DNA from 2 places in the Trichococcus sp. ES5 genome. Region 2 is predicted to be linked to the other one. Evidence: predicted binding sites of a transcription regulator. Region 2 holds the regulator's gene; the other holds the start of a gene.
The links. The regulator HrcA, encoded in region 2, represses chaperone genes, less so after heat shock. The targets are predictions, from matches to a motif close to TTAGCACTCNNNNNNNNNGAGTGCTAA.
Positions count from the first base shown of each region.

Region 1: the regulator HrcA is predicted to act here: its motif matches at 1,932-1,958, upstream of groES (co-chaperone GroES).

Region 1 is NZ_FJND01000005.1:109,002-114,893, forward strand. It holds gene groL (chaperonin GroEL) at 1-1,591, opposite strand, end outside; gene groES (co-chaperone GroES) at 1,620-1,904, opposite strand; gene TES5_RS06240 (CPBP family intramembrane glutamic endopeptidase) at 2,097-2,774, shown strand; gene TES5_RS06245 (DUF4305 domain-containing protein) at 2,816-3,022, shown strand; gene TES5_RS06250 (redox-sensing transcriptional repressor Rex) at 3,092-3,724, opposite strand; gene TES5_RS06255 (ABC-F family ATP-binding cassette domain-containing protein) at 4,074-5,892, shown strand, end outside.
Region 2 is NZ_FJND01000004.1:130,041-145,291, reverse strand. It holds gene TES5_RS05395 (formate--tetrahydrofolate ligase) at 1-1,337, opposite strand, end outside; gene ahpF (alkyl hydroperoxide reductase subunit F) at 1,782-3,314, opposite strand; gene ahpC (alkyl hydroperoxide reductase subunit C) at 3,326-3,886, opposite strand; gene lepA (translation elongation factor 4) at 4,276-6,099, opposite strand; gene TES5_RS05375 (phosphoenolpyruvate carboxykinase (ATP)) at 6,318-7,964, opposite strand; gene dnaJ (molecular chaperone DnaJ) at 8,179-9,318, opposite strand; gene dnaK (molecular chaperone DnaK) at 9,418-11,238, opposite strand; gene grpE (nucleotide exchange factor GrpE) at 11,284-11,820, opposite strand; gene hrcA (heat-inducible transcriptional repressor HrcA) at 11,843-12,877, opposite strand; gene hemW (radical SAM family heme chaperone HemW) at 13,013-14,143, opposite strand; gene ribF (riboflavin biosynthesis protein RibF) at 14,144-15,106, opposite strand; gene truB (tRNA pseudouridine(55) synthase TruB) at 15,129-15,251, opposite strand, start outside.

The DNA of each region.
Region 1 (5,892 bases), on a different contig from region 2:
CCATTGATGGGGCTGTGGCTGGGGCTGGACGGTCGGCTACGATCGCTTCTGTCGATAGGATCAGGGCAGCTACGCTGGCTGCGTTTTGTAAAGCGGAACGTGTCACTTTTGTAGGATCCACGATTCCTGCTTCGATCATGTTCACCCACTCATCGGTTGCGGCGTTATAACCCATACCAACTTCAAGTCCTTTGATCTTATCGGCTACAACAGAGCCTTCTTTACCAGCATTTTCAGCGATTTGTCTCACTGGCTCTTCCAATGAACGCGCTACGATGCGCGCACCTGTTGCTTCGTCGCCGGTCAGTTCCAACGCTTCAACGCGTTTTTGAACGTTGATTAAAGCTGTACCACCACCGGATACGATACCTTCTTCAACAGCGGCGCGGGTTGCATTCAAAGCATCTTCGATACGCAGTTTGCGTTCTTTCAATTCAGTTTCGGTAGCAGCTCCGACTTTGATGACGCCGACGCCACCTGATAATTTCGCAAGACGTTCCTGTAATTTCTCACGGTCAAACTCTGAAGTTGTCTCGGCTGATTGCGCACGGATGACCGCAACACGCTGTTCGATGGCTTCTTTTTCGCCGGCTCCTTCAACGATGGTTGTGGAATCTTTGGTTACGACAACTTTACCTGCACGACCCAAATGTTCTACGGTAGTATCCTTCAATTCCAAGCCTAAATCCTCAGCAATAACGGTACCACCTGTCAGGATTGCGATGTCCTGCAGCATTTCTTTACGGCGGTCACCGAAACCAGGTGCTTTGACTGCCGCTACATTGAATGTTCCGCGCAATTTGTTCAATACTAATGTAGGCAACGCTTCGCCGTCAACATCATCAGCAACGATCAACAATGGGCGACCTTGTTGCAGGATTTGTTCCAATAAAGGCAAGATGTCTTGGATATTGGACAATTTACGATCCGTGATCAGGATATAAGGTGCTTCCAATTCTGCTTCCATTTTGTCGTTGTTGGTGACCATGTATTGCGATAGGTAACCGCGGTCGAATTGCATCCCTTCAACAACATCCAACTCGGTTTCGATCCCTTTTGACTCTTCGATCGTGATGACTCCGTCGTTGCCGACTTTCTCCATTGCTTCCGCAATCAATTCGCCGATTTCTTTCGATCCGGACGATACAGCAGCTACCTGAGCGATCGACTCTTTTGAATTTACGGTTTGGGAAATTTCTGCCAAGCCTTTTACGGCTGCTTGAGTAGCCAATTCGATACCGCGACGGATGCCTACCGGATTTGCGCCTGCTGTAACGTTCTTCAAACCTTCACGAACGATCGCTTGTGTCAAAACAGTGGCAGTCGTTGTACCGTCACCAGCAATGTCGTTTGTTTTGGAAGCAACTTCGGAAACCAATTTCGCTCCCATATTTTCGAAACGGTCTTCCAATTCGATTTCTTTGGCGATTGTCACTCCGTCATTCGTGATCAATGGAGAACCGTACGCTTTTTCTAAAACAACGTTGCGGCCTTTAGGTCCTAATGTCACTTTTACGGTATCTGCTAAGATATCCACACCACGAAGCATTGCTGCTCTTGCGTCTTCTGAAAATTTAATGTCTTTAGCCATTTATCGATTCACCTCATGAATTTTATTTTTAGTCCAGGATTGCTACGATGTCGCTTTCTTTGATCACTAAGTATTCTGTGCCTGCATATTTGACTTCTGTGCCTGCATACTTTTCGAAAAGGACAGTATCCCCCGCCTTTACGGTCATTTCGATGGTTACGCCGTTATCCGTCACGCGGCCTGCTCCTACAGCAATAACGGTACCGGTTTGGGATTTTTCTTTAGCGGACGACGGTAAAACGATGCCGCCTACAGATTTTTCCTCTTCTTTGGCAACTTCTACAATAACACGGTTTCCTAATGGTTTTAACAAGATGATCCCTCCAAAAATAAGTTCATTTTAGCACTCATCAACTCAGAGTGCTAAGTTACATTTCTATATTAATCAATCTCCAATTAATTTGCAAGAGGGAAGCCGATTTTTTCTGATTCTATTTTTTTACGCTATTATGCTATACTGTTTATCAAGCGTAAGACGTCAGTTCTCTCAGAAAGGTACTATTATATGAATAAAAAAATACGTTCCAGGTCAACGTTAGCCATACAGATCATTCTCATCTATCTCGCTTCTCAGCTTCTGCCGGTCGTTATACTTTTTTTCATTCCGGAAGCGGATCGTATCGCAGCGGCTATGAATCTCTCGCTATTCTTCGCTTTCCTAGGGACTGTCCTTATGGTAGCATGGAATAGCAGAAAAAAATGGACACCACAAAACAGCCTTACAGAGCAACCAGCCGCCCCAATCGGAAAAACGCTCGCGATCGGAATATTTGGCTTCTTGGGAGCTATCCTGATTCAGATCGTCGCGATGAACGTGGAGTATCTTTTGTTCAAGATGCCCGTGATTTCCGAAAATACGGAAGTATTGCTGGACTTGACAAACCGCTATCCATTCTTTATTTTTAACATTATCATCTTTGCACCTGTGATGGAGGAATTTGTATTCCGTAAAGCGATTGTCACACATCTGGTTGATGCAATCGGGATCGTCGGCGCAGCCACTATCAGTGCTTTGCTTTTTGCGATTGCGCATAATGATGGGCACTATTTGGTTTATGGCTCTTTGGGACTATGGTTTTCTTTCCTTTATTACAGAACAAGAAACATAGCCACTCCGATGATTGCGCATGCGTTGATGAATGCCGTATCCGCTTTGCCGATTCTCTCCCAACTCATTTCGTAAGGCACGTGAAGTCCGCTATTTAGGAAAAAGAAAGGAATAACATGACTTTAAAAAATCTATTAATTCAAGTAATCATCCGTTTTGTTTTTGCAATCCTCTTCATTTCGCTGGCAGTCGACGCAGTGAATACTGCGGGGTGGGGATTCATGGCCATCATCAGCGTGCTGTTCGCAACAAGTGATGTCGTAAAAGGCGTTCGCATGTTCAACGCCTACTTGAAAATCAAAGACAGCATCGATAAAAACTAGGAAAAAAAGAAGGATGAGGCGGCCTCATCCTTCTTTTTGCGTTTTCTTATCATCAACTGCCGACTTTGCTCAGCCGATATCATTGTCCAAGAAATAAATCAACGTCTGCAATTCATTCGTCAAATCCACATTCTGAACGCGGACATTTTCCGGAACGGAAAGACGGATCGGGGTAAAGTTCATGATGCCGCGAACGCCCGCTTCGGTCAAACGGTTCGTTGCATCCTGCGCAACTTCTTGGGGAACGGTCAGAATGGCTACATCAATCTGTTGGATACGCAACTGCTCCACCATATCCGTCATGGGGTACACCGGTACACCACTGAGGATTTTACCAACAATGCCTTCATTGACATCAAATGCTGCACTGATGCGCACATTGTTGCTTACGTGGAAGTTGTAGTTCAACAAGGCATGACCCAAATTACCCACACCGATCAAAGCAACGTTCGTCAAACGGTCCTGATTCAAGGTTTTGCTGAAGAAATCCAACAAATACTCGACATCATAGCCGTATCCTCTTTTACCCAGTGCGCCAAAATATGAAAAATCCCTACGGATAGTAGCACTATCCACTTTTACTGCTTCACTGAGCTCAGTGGATGAAACACGTTTTTTACCAGCATTATGCAAAAAGCGCAAATAGCGGTGGTAAATCGGCAACCTCCTTGCCGTAGCTTTTGGAATATCATTCGTCGACATTTTTTCTCCTCTTCTTTCCTCTTTCATTTCGTAACCCATAGTGTTTGTGCGATTCCGACAAACTTTAAAAAGTATGTTCACATACTTAAGCTTTCATTTCATACTGCCTATTATATCACCTGATTGTGAAAAATCTACTAATTTGTTCGAAATCGGACTTGATTGTGAAGCCTTTTTTGAACAACATGTGAAATACTGTAACAAATGTAAGCGGAGTCGCCAACATTTTTTCACATGTACAAATACGTGAATATAGCAATAACTTTGCTTGTCCCTATCGAATCATTGCATGCTGTGATAAAATGGAAGGGATAAATGCCAGCATTTGCTTAGAAAGAGGACACTACATATGATTTTACTGCAAGGACAAAATTTGGCGCGCCTTTTTGGGGCTAGCGTCTTATTCGACAATATTCAAATTACTGTTCAAGACCATTCGCGTATTGCACTCGTCGGCCGAAACGGAGCCGGCAAATCGACCTTGCTGAAGATTTTGGCAGGCATCGAAGCAACGGATGCCGGCTCTGTTTCAAAGAGCAAGGACGTAACGATCGGCTACCTGGATCAGCATAGCGCGGTCGATTCATCCAACACGATTTGGCAGGAAATGTTGACCATTTTTGCCCCGCTCATCCAATTAAGTAAGGAAGCTGAACAAGCCGCCGTCGCTTTGGGGGATCCGGACTTGCTCGAGGATGAAGAAGCCTACCAAAAAGCTCTGGAACGCTATGACCAGCTCCAGCATACTTTGCACGAAAAGAACGCGTACGGCTATGAATCCGAGATCCGTTCGGTGCTTCACGGATTCCAGTTCTACGAAGGAGATTACGATCGTCCGATTTCCCAATTGTCAGGCGGCCAGAAAACCAGGCTTGCCTTGGCCAAAATCCTGCTTGAAAAGAACGACCTGCTCATTTTGGATGAGCCCACCAACCATCTGGACATCGATACGCTGGCTTGGCTGGAAAATTATCTGATCGGTTACAACGGTTCGCTTTTGATCGTTTCCCATGACCGATACTTCCTGGACAAAGTCGCCACGGAGGTGTATGAAATCAGCCGCCACAAGATCCAGCACTACAAAGGCAACTACTCCTATTATCTGACCGAGAAAGCCGCCCGCCTGGAGCAGGAATTGAAGGCTTACGAGAAGCAACAGGATGAAATATCCAAACTGGAGGATTATGTCGCCCGCAATCTGGCGCGCGCTTCCACGACCAAAATGGCGCAAAGCCGCCGCAAACGTCTGGAAAAAATGGAGCGGATGGACAGACCGAAAGGCGATGAGCGTTCCGCTCGCTTCTCTTTCGATATCGCAAAAGAAAGCGGAAATGTCGTCTTGACGCTGGAAAACGGGGCTGTCGGCTATGCCGATAAGATCTTGGCTGATCCGATCAATCTCGATATCCGCAAACAGCAGGCGATTGCGATCGTCGGGCCGAACGGGATCGGCAAGTCCACTTTGCTGAAGTCGATCATTTCCGAGATTCCACTTTTGAAAGGCAGAGTCCAGCTCGGCGCCAATGTCGATCTCGGTTATTATGACCAGGAATTAGGCAACCTTTCCAAAAACAAGAGCGTTCTCGCCGAAATCTGGGATCTTCACCCCACGCTGAACGAAAAAGATGTGCGCAGTATCCTGGGGAGCTTCCTGTTCTCCGGCGCCGATGTCGAAAAAACGATTCCGGCATTGAGCGGCGGCGAGAAGGCAAGGCTTTCGCTCTGCAAGCTGGCACTGGACCAAAAAAATTTCCTTGTCCTCGATGAACCCACAAACCATTTGGACATCGACAGCAAGGAAGTGCTTGAAAATGCCTTGATCGATTATGACGGCACCCTGCTTTTCGTATCCCACGACCGCTATTTCATCAACCGGATTGCGACAAGCATTGTCGAACTTTCCGCTGAGGGCAGTAAATTATACCTCGGGGACTACGATTACTATATTGAAAAGAAACAGCAAGAAGCGGCGTTGGCAGCTCTGCAGCAGGCCGAAAACGCCACGGAAACAAACACTGCCGTTGAGCCTCTTTCGAAAGCCAAAGGGGATTACGTTTCTTCCAAGGAAAAACTGAAATTGGAAAGAAAACTGGCACGGCAGGTGGAGGCTTTGGAGGATGAATTGGCGACCGTCGAGGAGGCCATCGCTGCGATCGAGCTGCAATTGA
Region 2 (15,251 bases):
ATGCCGCTGTCTTCCGCCACATAAAGGGGAACGAAAGCTTTTGTGTTTTCATCGATTGCTTTGACGACAGCGTTCGCCAACGCTTCTCCGCCTTCAGCGCCTTTTGCCCAAACTGCTGTCTGGATGCATTCGACTTCCTGAGCCGCACACAGACTGACGACTGCTTCAATTTCCGCCGCAGTGTCGTTCGTGAATTCATTGAGCGCCACGACGACAGGCACACCGTACTGCTGCATGTTTTCAATGTGCTTCTGCAGATTTGCGAAGCCGGCTTTGACCGCTTCGACATTTTCACCGCTATTGAGGTCCTTCACCAATACGCCGCCGTGCATCTTCAAAGAGCGCACGGTCGCTACGATAACGACTGCATCCGGGCTCTTGCCTAGTTGCGGTACTTTGATGTCCATGAACTTCTCAGCACCCAAGTCGGCTCCGAAACCGGCTTCCGTAATGACGTAGTCAGCCAATTTCAAGGCTGTTTTGGTTGCCAATACGCTGTTGCAGCCGTGCGCGATATTGGCGAACGGTCCGCCATGCACAAATGCTGGCGTATGATACAACGTTTGGACCAGATTCGGCTCCAAAGCATCCTTCATCAGCAACGTCAATGCGCCTTCCACTTTCAAGTCTCTGACAGTGACGGGTGCCCGATCAAACGTATAACCGATGACAATGTTCCCGATCCGGTTCTTCAAATCCGTCAGCGAAGTCGATAAGCATAGGATTGCCATGATTTCGCTCGCTACAGTGATATCGAAGCCGTCTTGGCGGGGAACGCCTTGGATCGGTCCGCCCAATCCGATGACGATGTTGCGCAATGCCCGGTCGTTGATGTCCAATACGCGTTTCCAGGTGATCCGGCGTTGATCGATGTTCAAGGCATTGCCTTGTTGGATATGGTTATCGATCAAAGCTGATAACGTATTGTTTGTCGCTGTGATGGCATGCATGTCGCCGGTGAAATGCAGGTTGATATCCTGCATCGGTTGCACTTGCGCATAACCGCCGCCTGCCGCTCCGCCCTTGACGCCCATTGTCGGCCCTAGTGAAGGTTCACGCATCGCGATCATCGCTTTCTTGCCGATGCGTGTCAGCGCATCGCCTAGGCCGACCGTTACGGTTGATTTACCTTCGCCAGCCGGGGTAGGGTTGATGGCAGTGACAAGGATCAACTTGCCGTCTGCCTCTTCACTCAAGGAATTGATTTTCTTGATGTCCACTTTTGCCTTGTATTTGCCGTACAGTTTCAGATCATCTTCTGTCAGGGAAAGGGTTGCCGCTACTTCTTTGATCGGAAGCATCTCATTTGCTTGAGCTATCTCGATATCCGTCTTCAAAACCATCACTCCAAATTCTTCATGTTTACATACATTTTAGCACATAGACCAAGAGAAAGAACGTGTTTTATGGCCGTTCGGTTGATAAAACTGCTTACATTTCCGGAAAATTAAGAAAAGCTGAACGGGTTCGCTCAGCCCTGAAAGAAATTTAGGAAATCTGGCCCTGAATGAGCATCGTAGAGCGCAATTGCTGAGAGACTTTCTGCGTCAGCAGATTAGTCGAACAGTATGTCTTGGCTCGCAGAGACAAGAGGTTCCTTATTCTTTTTTCCGAAGGGCTAACCCGTGAAGCTGGACATCATTTTAGATGCATGAAACATTTTACAAACTTCTGAAACACCTACGGTGATGCACTTTTCACTCTGGAAAATTTTATAAATTCCTGTATGTCAAAAAAATCCAGAAAGGAATTCAAGGTGAAATCCCTTTCTGGATTTGAGCTTATTGGCGAATCAGGTAATCGAATGCGCCCAAAGCGGCAGTCGCTCCGGCGCCCATCGAGATGATGATTTGTTTGTACGCACTATTTGTGCAATCTCCGGCAGCGAATACGCCTTCCAGATTGGTTGAACCATGGTTGTCGACGATGACTTCGCCGCGTTCATTCAACGCAACACCGGAATCCTTCAACCAGGCCGTGTTCGGAACCAAGCCAATCTGAACGAAGACACCTTCAAGTGCGATGGTGTGCTCCTCATTCGTAGCGCGGTCCGCGTAGGAGATTGCTTCCACTTGATCGGTCCCGGTGATCGCTTTCGTGGCCACATTCGTTAGGACTGTGACGTTCTTCAAAGCATGGACACGGTCCTGCAATACTTGATCAGCCTTCAATTCCGGCAAGAACTCGAGCACGTATACGTGTTTCGCCAATCCGGCCAAATCGATCGCCGCTTCTATGCCGGAATTGCCGCCGCCGATGACAGCAACGTCTTTTCCTTCAAACAACGGACCATCGCAATGCGGACAGTTGGTGACGCCTTTCGTGCGGAACTCTTCCTCACCGGGAACGTTGACATTGCGCCAATGCGCTCCGACTGTGAGAATAGCCGTCTTGGCTTTGAGCACTGCGCCGTTTTCCAGCTCAACTTCGATCAGGTCATTTTTGCGGATACTTTTCGCGCGTTGGCCTTTCATGATGTCGACCTTGTACTGATTCACATGTGCTTCCACTTGCGCCATCAGCTTCGGTCCTTCCGTGTAAGGCGTTCCGATCATATTTTCGATGCCGACTGTGTCCATGACTTGTCCGCCGTAGGTCTCGACGACCATGCCGGTGTTGATGCCTTTACGGGCAGCATAGATGGCCGCGCTGTTGCCTGCAGGGCCTCCACCTACCACAAGGACGTCGAAGATATCCTTGTCGGAAAACTCATCCGCACTTGTCGGACCGGCGGCTTGATCGATCAATTGCTCGATTGTCATGCGTCCGCTGGCAAACTCTTCCCCGTTAAGGAAAACAGTCGGTACAGCCATGATTTTTTTCGCTTCGATTTCATCCTTGAACATGCCGCCCTCGATCATAACGTGGGAGATTTTCGGGTTCAGCACGGACATGATGTTCAGTGCTTGGACAACATCCGGACAGTTATGGCAAGTCAAGCTGACATAAGTCTCAAAATGAAGCTCTTTGTCGATCGCTTTAATTCGCTTGATGATGCTGTCATCCACTTTCGGGGCTCTTCCGCCTACCTGCAGCAAAGCCAAAATGAACGAAGTGAATTCATGTCCAAGTGGAAGGCCGGCGAACGTGATGCCGCTTTCCGTTTCCGGACGTGTTATCGTAAAACTGGGCGTACGGGTCAAAGTTGCAGTTTCGAAAGTGATTTTCTCGGACATTCCAGCAATTTCCTGCAAAAACTCGCTGACTTTCCCGGAATTTTCATCCTCACCCAGACTGGCTTTGAAAACCACATCCGATTCCAACAGTTCTAGATATTGGCCGAGTTGCCCTTTGATTTCTGTATCTAATGCCATGGGAATCCTCCTTAAATTTTACCTACCAAGTCCAAGCTAGGTTTCAATGTTTCCGCGCCTTCTTTCCATTTCGCAGGGCAAACTTCGCCTGGATGGGTGCGGACATATTGGCCTGCACGGATTTTGTCGATCAATCCGCTTGCGTCACGGCCGATGCCGTCAGCGTTGATTTCCACTGCCTGCACGATGCCGTCCGGATCGATGATGAACGTTCCGCGTTGTGCTAAGCCTTCTTCATCCAACACATCAAATCCGATCGAAATCGCATGCGATGGATCTCCGATCATGGTGTATTCGATTTTTCCGATAGCTGGTGAATGATCGTGCCATGCTTTATGCGTGAAGTGTGTGTCGGTTGATACGGAATAAACCTCTACTCCCAAGCCTTGCAAGGTTGAATATTGGTCTTGCAGATCTTCCAATTCAGTCGGGCAAACGAAAGTGAAGTCCGCAGGGTAAAAACAGACGATGCTCCATTTTCCTTTTAGGTCTTCCGATGAAACTTCAATAAATTCACCTTTGTGATAAGCATGCGCTTTAAATTCCACTATTTCTTTTCCGATTAATGACATTCTGATTCCTCCAATTAGAATAATTATTTTAGAATAGTACCTATCAATAACTATATAGAATCCATCATTAAGGGTCAAGTATTAACACCTGAGAACTGTATTTATTTGATAATTTTTGAAAAAAAGGAATTCCGTAACTAAAAATCCTTTTATAACTAGGATTTCCTGACTTAATTATTATCTCACATTTCCAGATATAGTCATCGGAAACTTACCAAAAGTAGATTTTACACTTCTGCCCCTTAAAATAAATCCGAGAACACAGTGAAGCCATTCTCAATTAGCCGTATCTATTCTCAATTAAAAAAAGAACGCATCTGGATAATATCATGATCCAGATGCGTTCTAATATTGTATGTATTCTAAAGAATCTACAGACTGCCTTTTGGTTAGTCCTCTTCCATCTTCAGGACGGCCATGAAGGCTTCTTGAGGGACCTCGACGGATCCGACTTGCTTCATGCGCTTCTTGCCTTCTTTTTGTTTATCGAGCAATTTACGCTTACGTGAAATATCCCCACCGTAGCATTTAGCCAGTACGTTTTTGCGCAAAGCTTTGATGGTAGTTCGAGCCAAAATCTTGTTGCCGATTGTCGCTTGGATCGGAACTTCGAACTGTTGGCGTGGAATCAATCCGCGCAGTTTTTCGGTGATTATTTTCCCGCGTGCATAAGCGAAATCGCGATGCACAATCAGGCTTAAGGCATCGACTGCTTCACCGTTCAAGAGGATATCCATCTTGACCAATTTACTTGGACGGTAACCGATCAGTTCATAGTCAAGGGAAGCATAACCCTTCGTGCTGGATTTCAAGCGATCGAAGAAATCAAATATGATCTCCGCCAGGGGCATTTCATAGACGACGTTGACACGGAAATCATCCAAGTAATCCATCGTGACGAAAGTGCCGCGTTTTTTCTGAGCGATATCCATGACGGCGCCGACATAGTCGTTAGGCACCATCATGCTTGCTTTCACATATGGCTCTTCAACACTTTCGATTGTAGTCGCATCGGGCATTTCTGAAGGGTTGTCGATCTCCAAAAATTCGCCATCGGTTTTGTTGACGCGATAAATAACAGATGGAGCCGTCGTGATGATGTCCAAACCGAATTCGCGTTCGATCCGTTCTTGGATGACGTCCATGTGCAGCATGCCCAAAAATCCGGTACGGAAACCGAAGCCGAGTGCTTGCGAAGATTCCGCTTCGAACTGCAAGGATGCATCGTTCAGCTGCAGTTTTTCCAAAGCTTCACGCAAGTCATTGAAGTCCGATGCATCAACTGGGTAGATACCGCAGTATACCATCGGGTTCATTTTGCGGTAACCGGCCAAGGCTTCACTGGCAGGATTGTTCGCCAACGTGATCGTATCCCCGACCTGGGTGTCTTGGATCGTTTTGATGCCGGCAGTCAAATAGCCCACATCACCGACCATCAAATAGTCGCGTTTGATCGGTTTCGGTGAGAAAATCCCTACTTCGATGACTTCATACTCTTTGCCGTTAGCCATGAATCTGATCATGTCCCCTGGGCGGACCACGCCATTTTTGATCCGGATATTCAGTACAACACCCCGATATGGGTCATAGACCGAGTCAAAAACCAAAGCCTGCAAAGGTGCTTCCAAGTCGCCTTCCGGAGCCGGAACTTTTGTGACAATCTGTTCCAACAGCTCAGGAATGCCTAAGCCGATTTTAGCACTCGCTAAAACCGCATCGCTGGCATCGATGCCGATGACATCCTCTACCTCAGCCCTGACGCGTTCAGGGTCTGCGGCAGGCAAATCAATCTTGTTGATGACAGGCACGATTTCCAGGTTGTTGTCCAAAGCCAGATATACGTTGGCGAGGGTTTGTGCCTCGACTCCTTGCGCAGCATCCACTACCAGAATGGCCCCTTCGCAGGCTGCCAAACTGCGGGATACTTCATACGTAAAGTCGACGTGTCCCGGTGTGTCGATCAGATGGAAGATATAATCTTCTCCGTCTTTGGCCCTATAAGTCAATTCGACGGCGTTTAGTTTTATGGTAATGCCTCGTTCTCTTTCGAGGTCCATGGAATCCAATAATTGTGCTTGCATATCACGATCGGCGACTGTATCAGTCATTTGGAGAATTCTATCCGCCAATGTGGATTTCCCATGGTCTATATGGGCAATGATGGAAAAATTTCTTATCTTTTTTTGTCGTTGCTTCATCTCTTCTAAGTTCATTGTCGTTGCTCACTTTCTCTGACGTCCATTCGTTCACTTAAAAATTATACCAATCTAAAGCCTTTATGACAAGACGCCGACTCAGATTGGGAAGTCTTTCTCACATTTGTTCGGAATGTCAATCGAGTGGGCTGTCACCACTAAGTCATCACCCCTACCGGACGCGTGCGGAAAAAAAGAATCCGAAGGCTCTCCATCGGATTCTTTCCCATTGAAATTTAAAACGCATCAATGATATTTTGCAATGCTTGGATGGCTTCATCAGGCAGCGGCACTGTCGGATGGGCAGCATTGAATTCTTCCAAGAAATCTTCTCTTAGCTGCATGCGTTTTCTCACCAATTTCGTGTAATCTTTATCTTCGAAATCAGGATCGAAACCATTCACCGGAAGATAACTGAGATGCGGTGCATCGCCAAATGGGACGAATGAGGCTTTCCCTTCAACGACGCTTTCGATGACGCCCAAAGATACTTCCTTCGGTATTTTTTTGCCCATGAAGAACCCAGTATTGATAATATAGCAGGCGACTTCTTCATGAGCCAACAGTTCTTTGAAACCATCATAATCTTCAACCAATGGATAGACCCGGAACGGATTTGCGAACGGTTCGATGACCAATGTATCGGTCGACTCACCTTTCTTAAGCGTTTCCGCAGTCGTGCGTTTTGTGGCCAGCGTTGTTCCGAAGGTTGCTGCCAAGACCGCATCTTCCACCTTCACCAAAGGCGGCAAGGCATCATCCTTCATAATCCAGTAGACGGCATTGATCGGTTCTTCAAATTTATCCACGCGATTTGGAGTAGAGTAACGAGATTTGACTGTGCGTCCGTTACCGTTTCGGATATCTTCGGTGACCAACACAATTTTACCATCGTTATCCTTTGTCACTCCCACATTCTGAACAGTCACAAAATAATTCTGTTCCGGATGATCAGCCGGATAATCCTGAGTTTTATCGAAATAGGAAGGTTCCAATGCTATGGATGATCCATCCGTCAAATCAATCAGGAAGGCATCATCATGAAGTACTTTCACTTCATATTTGTTGTCATGCTTCGAATGGGTCAGAGTCGATTTTCCTGACCCCGAAAGCCCAAAGAAGGAAGCGACATACGACCCGCCATCCGGGAGGCGGAAGTGTTTTTGTCCGCCGTGGCAAGAAACAAATCCATTCCGATGACCGGTTCCCCATGCAAGCGTCAGCGTGCCTTTTTTGAATTCACCAAAATATTGCATTCCCAGGATACACGCTACATTTTTATCAGGCTCGAATACAGCCACACCTAGCGGATAATCTGGATGGCGCCAGTCGGGATCTGTGTAGATATAGATATCGCCTTCGTTGTACAGCTTCGACTGTGCATACATCTCCTGATATTCCGGGCTGTCCCACTGGAAGTTCAACAGCCAGGAGTAAAGATTGTTTTCGTTTCCTTCAGGAAAAGCGATATGCGCCTTGATGATGAAATCTTTATCCAAACCTACATACCCTGTCGTTTTATAATAATGGCGCAGTCTGTTTTGATAAATGACATCCATGATGATGGCTTGAAGTTTTTCGTCCTCTTCCTTGTTCTCGCCGATGATCCGTTTGGCGCGGGCAGTACGACCGATGATTCTCCCGCCATTTTCGACAAGTACTTTGGCATCATTCGGCAAGCCCAGCTCTTCAGTATGGAGCACAGGCAGGTCGGTCACGACTACCCCCGCAGCGTTCCGAGCAAGTTCGTAGGCTTCCGTCATGTTCGTGACTTCCTGCATGTTTTTGCCATAAAAAGCTGTTTCGACCGTTGTCCGGAATTTCGTAAGTAAAGGGTTGGACTTCTTTAATTCGGATCTGTTGAACGATTCTATAGTAGCCATTTACGTCACCTCTTTTATTTGATACTTCCATTATAATCTTATTCCGCAGAATTGTAACCCCTTACATACCATATTTTGTGAATATTTATGCTATTTCTATAAAAAAAGTGTTTAAATCCTCATGTTAATTACAAAAAATCTAACAGAATAGTATTGGAGCAAAAAAATGAACCGGTGGCTTGTTGTTTACAAAGCACCGGTTTATTCCGTTTATTTATTTTTTATTTTTGAAGGCATCCTTAACTTTTTCAAAAAAATTGGATTCATCTTCCACCAACGTATCTCCGCCTGCTGTTGCGAAAGCACGGATTGCCTCTCTTTGCTTCTCGTTAAGGTTTTTAGGCGTGACGACAGTCACTTTAACGTGCTGATCGCCATTTCCGGTTCCCCGCAAGCGTGGCGCTCCTTTGCCTTTCAGGCGGAAACTCGTGCCCGTTTGTGTCCCCGCAGGAATTTTCAGTTTGACTTTACCGTGTACAGTAGGCACTTCAATCTCATCGCCCAATGCAGCTTGGGCGAAGCTGATCGGCAGCGTGTAATGGATTTCTGTTCCTTCACGATCGAAAATATCACTTGGTTCCACTTGGAAAACGACATACAAGTCACCGTACGGACCGCCATTGCTGCCGACTTCGCCTTGTCCGTTTAAGCGCATCTGTTGTCCATCGTCAACGCCTGGAGGGATCGTAACCGCCACCGAGTGGTCAGTTTCGACATGCCCGTGTCCGTGACATGTTGTACATTTATCCGTGATTTCCTTACCTGTTCCGCCGCAGACATCACAGACTGCTTGCGTCATTACGCGGCCAAAAGGCGTATTCCGTTCAACACCAATCGCTCCTGAACCATGGCACTTCGAACACGTTTTTGGTTGTGTGCCGGGTTTTGCACCGGAACCACTGCAAGTTTTGCATTCCTCGTCACGTTTGTAACGAATCGTTTCTTTCTTCCCAAAAATCGCTTCTTCAAAGGTAAGGTGGATACGATATTGTAAATCGGAGCCTTGACGGGGGGCGTTGGGGTTTCTGCCACGCCCACCGCCGCCTCCGAAAAAGGAATCGAAGATATCTTCAAAGCCGCCCGAGAAGCCGCCGAAGCCGCCGCCATAACCGCCGCCTGCGCCGAAGTTGGGATCGGTACTGGCATGTCCGTACTGGTCGTAGGCTGCGCGTTTATTGCCGTCGCTCAAGACTTCATAAGCTTCAGCAAGTTCCTTGAATTTATCTTCTGCACCCGCTTCTTTGTTGATATCCGGGTGAAACTTCTTGGAAAGCTTCCGATAAGCTTTTTTTATCTCGTCATCCGTGGCATCCTTCGCCACACCCAAGATATCATAATAATCTCTTTTCGCCATTGTTTCGCCTCCATTGATTGGCTTCATCTGAACTTTATCTCTCTATACAGTGAGAGAAGCCAATGCAGTTAAGCGTTGGCTTCCTCCCGTTAGAGTTGACTATTTGTCGTCTACTTCTTCAAAATCGGCATCTACGACACCATCGTCAGTCGCTGTGTTGTGCGCACCTTCTTGTTGTTGCGCTTGAGCAGCTTGCTCATACAGTTTGACAGTCAGGTTTTGAACAAGTTCATTCAAAGCATCACGCTTCGTTTTCATTTGTTCCAAATCATTTGCTTCGACTGCTGCTTTCAGTTCGTCTCTCGCTTCTTCAGCTTTCTTCACTTCATCAGCGTCGACCTTACCGTCAAGCTCTTTCAAAGTTTTGTCGGTTTGGAAGATCAATTGATCCACTTCGTTGCGCAATTCAACTTCTTCCTTGCGCAATTTGTCTGCTTCAGCATTTGCTTCCGCGTCTTTCACCATTTTTTCGATTTCTTCGTCAGTCAGACCGGAAGAAGACTTGATAGTGATTGTTTGTTCTTTTTGCGTACCCAAGTCTTTGGCGCGAACATTTACGATACCATTTTTATCGATATCGAATGATACTTCGATTTGTGGAACGCCACGAGGTGCAGCTGGAATATCAGTCAATTGGAAACGACCCAAAGTTTTGTTGTCGGCTGCCATCGGACGCTCCCCTTGCAACACATGTACATCAACAGCAGGTTGATTGTCGGCTGCAGTCGAGAAGACTTGTGACTTGCTTGTTGGGATTGTCGTATTGCGGTCGATCAATTTAGTGAACACGCCACCCATTGTTTCGATACCCAATGATAAAGGTGTAACGTCCAATAATACGATGTCTTTTACGTCTCCGGAGATGACTCCGCCTTGGATGGCAGCACCCATTGCGACAACTTCATCCGGGTTAACGGATTTGTTCGGCTCTTTGCCGGCTTCTTTACGGACTGCTGCGATGACTGCAGGGATACGTGTGGAACCACCGACCAAGATGATTTCATCGATTTCGGAAGTGGATAAACCAGCATCCTTCAAAGCTTGGCGTACAGGACCTTTTGTACGTTCAACCAAGTCATACGTGATTTCATCGAATTTCGCGCGGGTAAGCGTCAATTCCAGGTGCAACGGACCTGCATCGCCGGCAGTGATGAACGGCAGGCTGATTTGCGTTGACGTTACGCCTGACAAATCTTTTTTGGCTTTTTCAGCAGCGTCTTTCAGACGTTGTTTCGCCATTTTGTCGTTTGAAAGGTCGATTCCGTTTTCTTTCTTGAATTCCGCAACCAAATAGTCGATGATTTTGTTGTCGAAGTCATCTCCACCTAATTTGTTGTCGCCGGCTGTACTCAATACATCGAATACGCCATCTCCCAATTCAAGGATGGAAACGTCGAATGTACCGCCGCCCAAGTCGAATACAAGAATTTTTTCGTCTTTATCGGTTTTATCCAATCCGTATGCCAAAGCAGCAGCCGTCGGTTCGTTGACGATACGCTCTACTTCCAGACCGGCAATTCTGCCCGCATCTTTAGTCGCTTGACGCTGTGCATCGTTGAAGTAAGCTGGAACAGTAATTACGGCTTTTTCAACTTTTTCACCCAGGTAGTCTTCCGCATAACCTTTCAGATATTGAAGGATCATCGCTGAAACTTCTTGTGGTGTGTAGCTCTTGCCTTCCACTTCCACTTTGTAGCCAGCATCGCCCATATGACGTTTGATGGAGCTGATTGTATTCGGGTTTGTCACTGCTTGACGCTTTGCAACCTCGCCCACTTGGATTTCGCCATTCTTGAATGATACGACAGATGGTGTCGTGCGATTTCCCTCTGGATTTGGAATGATTTTAGCTTCTCCGCCTTCTAATACTGCTACAGCTGAGTTTGTTGTTCCTAAGTCAATACCGATAATTTTGCTCATGATGTTATTCCCCTCTATATGAAATTTTTATGTTTATCAATAAAATTATTGTGATACGACAACCATTGCTGGCCTTAATACACGTTCTTTCAAGGTGTATCCTTTTTGCACTACCGCGACGACTGTATCAGGAGCTTGCCCTTCAGCAGCCGGTTGCACTTGGATGGATTGATGGAAATTCGGATCGAAAGGCTGATCAATCGGATTGATCGCAGAAATCCCCTCTTTGGCGAAAGCATCTGTAAACAAGTTCAAGACCATTTCCAAACCTTTCTTCAGGTTCACAGCTTTTTCATCTTCAACTTCAATCGCTAATGCGTGCTCCAGGCTATCCATCACCGGCAATAACTCCAGCGCTAATGACTGGGAACGGTATTTCGCCGCATCTTGCCTTTCTTTCGCGTTGCGTTTCTGGATATTTGCGAGTTCTGCTTGCAGGCGCAATAAGCGGTCTTCCGTTTCGGATAAGGTTGCCTGTAATGCTTCAACCTCACTTATTTCTGTGACTGTTTCTTGGCCCTCTTCCATTGATGTTTCAACGGTTGTTTCCTGTTGTTCCACTAATTCTTCGTTATTGTCCACTTCAAAATCTCCTTTGTCGTGCTTATTTGTTCAGATCATTCAAGCTATCAGAAAGTTCATAGCGCATAAATTTCATGATGCTGATCATTTTTTGATAAGGCATATTGGTTGGCCCCAATAGTGCGATCAGGCCTTTACCGTTGCCGGCCGTGTCATAAGTAGCCGTGATCAGACTAAAATTATGCAGCAGCTCATTATTCAATTCCGTACCGATCTTGACCCCGACGCCCTCGTTGGGGTTAGAAAAAAGCGCATGGATGTCCGGAGACCCATTCAACATGCTTAAAATGGCTTTGACTTTATTCTTGTCCATCGTCGAATCCAAATGGTTCAGAAGATTCATGCTACCACCTACATGGAAGCGATCATGCTCCAACTTTGCCACAATGTCATTGAAGATCGCTGTGAAATCGATTTTTGCATCGACGTACTTCCGGATAATCAACGGAATGTCCGTTTGCAGTTTGACGAATACTTCCTGCAGCGTGCGGCCGACCAGTTCCTGATTGAAAATGTTGACGATTTTTTCTATCTCAGTGGCTGAGAAGCCCGGCGAAACAGAAAAAATCTGATTTTCCACATGTCCTTTGTCAGTCACCAATATCGCCATCACATGTCCTTCATTGAGTGCGACCAGACGGAAGCCCGTCAAACGGCTGTCCTTTGTTTCAGGTCCGATCGCCAAAGCGGTATAATTCGTCAAAAAGGACAACATTTCAGCTGATTTTTCGACGACCTGTTGCACTTCACGATAAGGATTCTGAAAGCCGTGCTTGATCATTTGCTTGACCTCGTCAGCGACTTCTTCGCTTTCTTTGCCTAAAAGTTGATCGACATAGTAACGATAGCCTTGGATGGATGGTATCCTGCCGGACGAAGAATGCATCTTTTCCAGGAAGCCCAATTCTTCGATCCGCATCATTTCGTTGCGGATTGTTGCTGAGCTTAAAGGCAAAGAAGACTCCTTAAGAAGTGTCTTCGACCCGAGCGGCTCCTCGAATTCGATGTAATGCCTGACAATTAAATCAAAAATTTGCAACTGTCTTTCTGTTAACAAGATTTTCACCTCACTTTAGCACTTGACCACAATGAGTGCTAACCATAAATAAATTTATCACGGGTAACAGGCTTTGTCAACGGAATACAATCATTTTTCATAACATTATCAGCAGCCGATCGGATACGAGCGTATTCACATCAAGAAAGAACGAAATACTTCATTGCCGAGAAAAACGCCCCTTTGTGTCAGACGGATTCTGTCGCCATCAAGCATCAAGAGGCCTTCTGTAACCAAATCCGAAATGACGCTAGCATACTGATCCAGCAACGAAGTCTGGAATTTGTCGGCAAAATGCTGTTGGCTGACACCTGCCATCGTGCGCAGCCCCAGAATCATCTCTTCTTCCATTTGTTCGTTTTTCGATAACTGTTGCTGCCGGATAATCGGCAGATTATTTTCCCGTAATGGCGCCAGATATTGTTGGATCGGTCCATGATTGTGGTAACGGATGCCATCGATATAGCCGTGCGCGCCTGCTCCGAAACCGAAATAGGTCTCATTCTTCCAATAGGTAAGATTATGCTGGGATTCATAGCCCGACAGTGCAAAGTTTGAGATTTCGTATTGGTTCCTGCCGTTTTTTGTCATCGTCTCGATAGCCAAGGCATACATATCGGCCTCTGTGTCTTCTGAAGGCAACGGCAGTTTACCTTGACGCATCAAGTTATAGAACACTGTTTTATTCTCAAGTATCAAGGCGTAAATCGAGTAATGCGGCAAATCCAATTCCAGTGCTTTTTTCAGGCTGTCTTCAAAATCAGCCATCGTTTGGTTCGGCAACCGGAAAATCAGATCGATGGTCATGTTATCAAATCCGGCTTTGCGTGCATCGGCCACGGAAGTGTACACCTGCTCGGCTGTATGGATGCGGCCGATTTTTTTTAAGATGTCGTTATTGAAGGATTGGACCCCCATACTCAGTCGGTTGACACCGTAGTCCCGCATGATCTTCAATTTTTCGAATGAAACGCTCTCCGGATTGGCTTCCATCGTGAATTCGGCGCCTTTAGGCAGGGAATAGGTGCTGCGGATACCGTTCAACAGCTTTTCCAACTGTCGTTCATTAAGCGTGGTCGGCGTACCCCCGCCGATATAGAAGGTGCTTAGCGTTTCTTCAGGATGCAGCAGCTTAGATAACTGCATTTCCTTTATCAAAGCATCCACATATTCATCGACTGGTTGGCCTTCCAGAAACACTTTGTTGAAATCACAATAAAAGCAGATGTGCTCGCAGAATGGGATGTGTAAATAAGCGGCTGCCATTTAGAGTGTCACCTCATCCAAAGGGTAGTCCTGAAAATAGGCGATTGTATCCGCTTCGTCGCTTTTTAGCTGCGCAATCAGTTGCTCGATGCCCGAAAATTTGATCTCACTGCGGATAAAATGGTGCCATCTGACAGCTACGTTCTCACCGTATATCATTTTATCGAAGTCCAATATGTACACTTCAACAGTCTTATCGCGGCCAGCTTCAAAAGTGATATTGTACCCGATTGAAGCCGTGCCGCGATGCCACGTTCCATTCACCCTGATGCTCACGATATATACGCCATTCCTAGGCAAGCGCGTGTGCTTTTCCGTCTGAATATTCGCAGTCGGGAAACCCAGTAGTCTGCCTCTAGCATCACCATGAATGACCGTGCCTTCGATCTGGTAGACATAGCCTAAATATGCATTCGCTTTTTCCATATCCCCTTCGGTTAATGCTTCCCGGATATGCGTGGAACTGATTTTTTCGACTTCGTTCTTCAATTCGGCGACCTCGATGACTTCAAAGCGGTCTTTAGCATAATGCACCAATTGTTTCATATCCGCGATTTCTCTAGGACCATAAGTATAATCGAAACCGGCGACGACAGCGCTAGCATGCAAGCCGCATATGTACTGGTCGACGAATTCTTGTGGTCTTAATGAGGCAAATGCAGATGTGAAAGAGACGACAAAAAAATAATCAACACCCAGGTTCTCAAATATTTCAGCCTTCCGGTTGACGGTCGACAGATACTGCATCGTTTCTGGATTCATCTTCTGGAACACGATGCTCGGGTGATGGTTGAAGCTCATGACGGCTAATTTCAAATTCTTCTTTTCGGCAATTTCCTTTGCTCTCTTGATCACTTCTTGATGCCCTCTATGGACGCCGTCAAAATACCCCAAAGCCAGCACGATTTGTTCGTCTGGTATTTGTTTTTGGTCATAGGGATGGTGTATATGTATTATTTCCATTGCGTTAGCAACTCCTTGCTGATTATGATAGGAACATTTTTCTGGGTTTTATGTTACCGGCTTTAGTCGGATGCGGTTCGTACATCGCCACGATTTTGCTCTGATAGGTGAACAGAACCGGGCCATCCATCACTTCGAAAAGTCC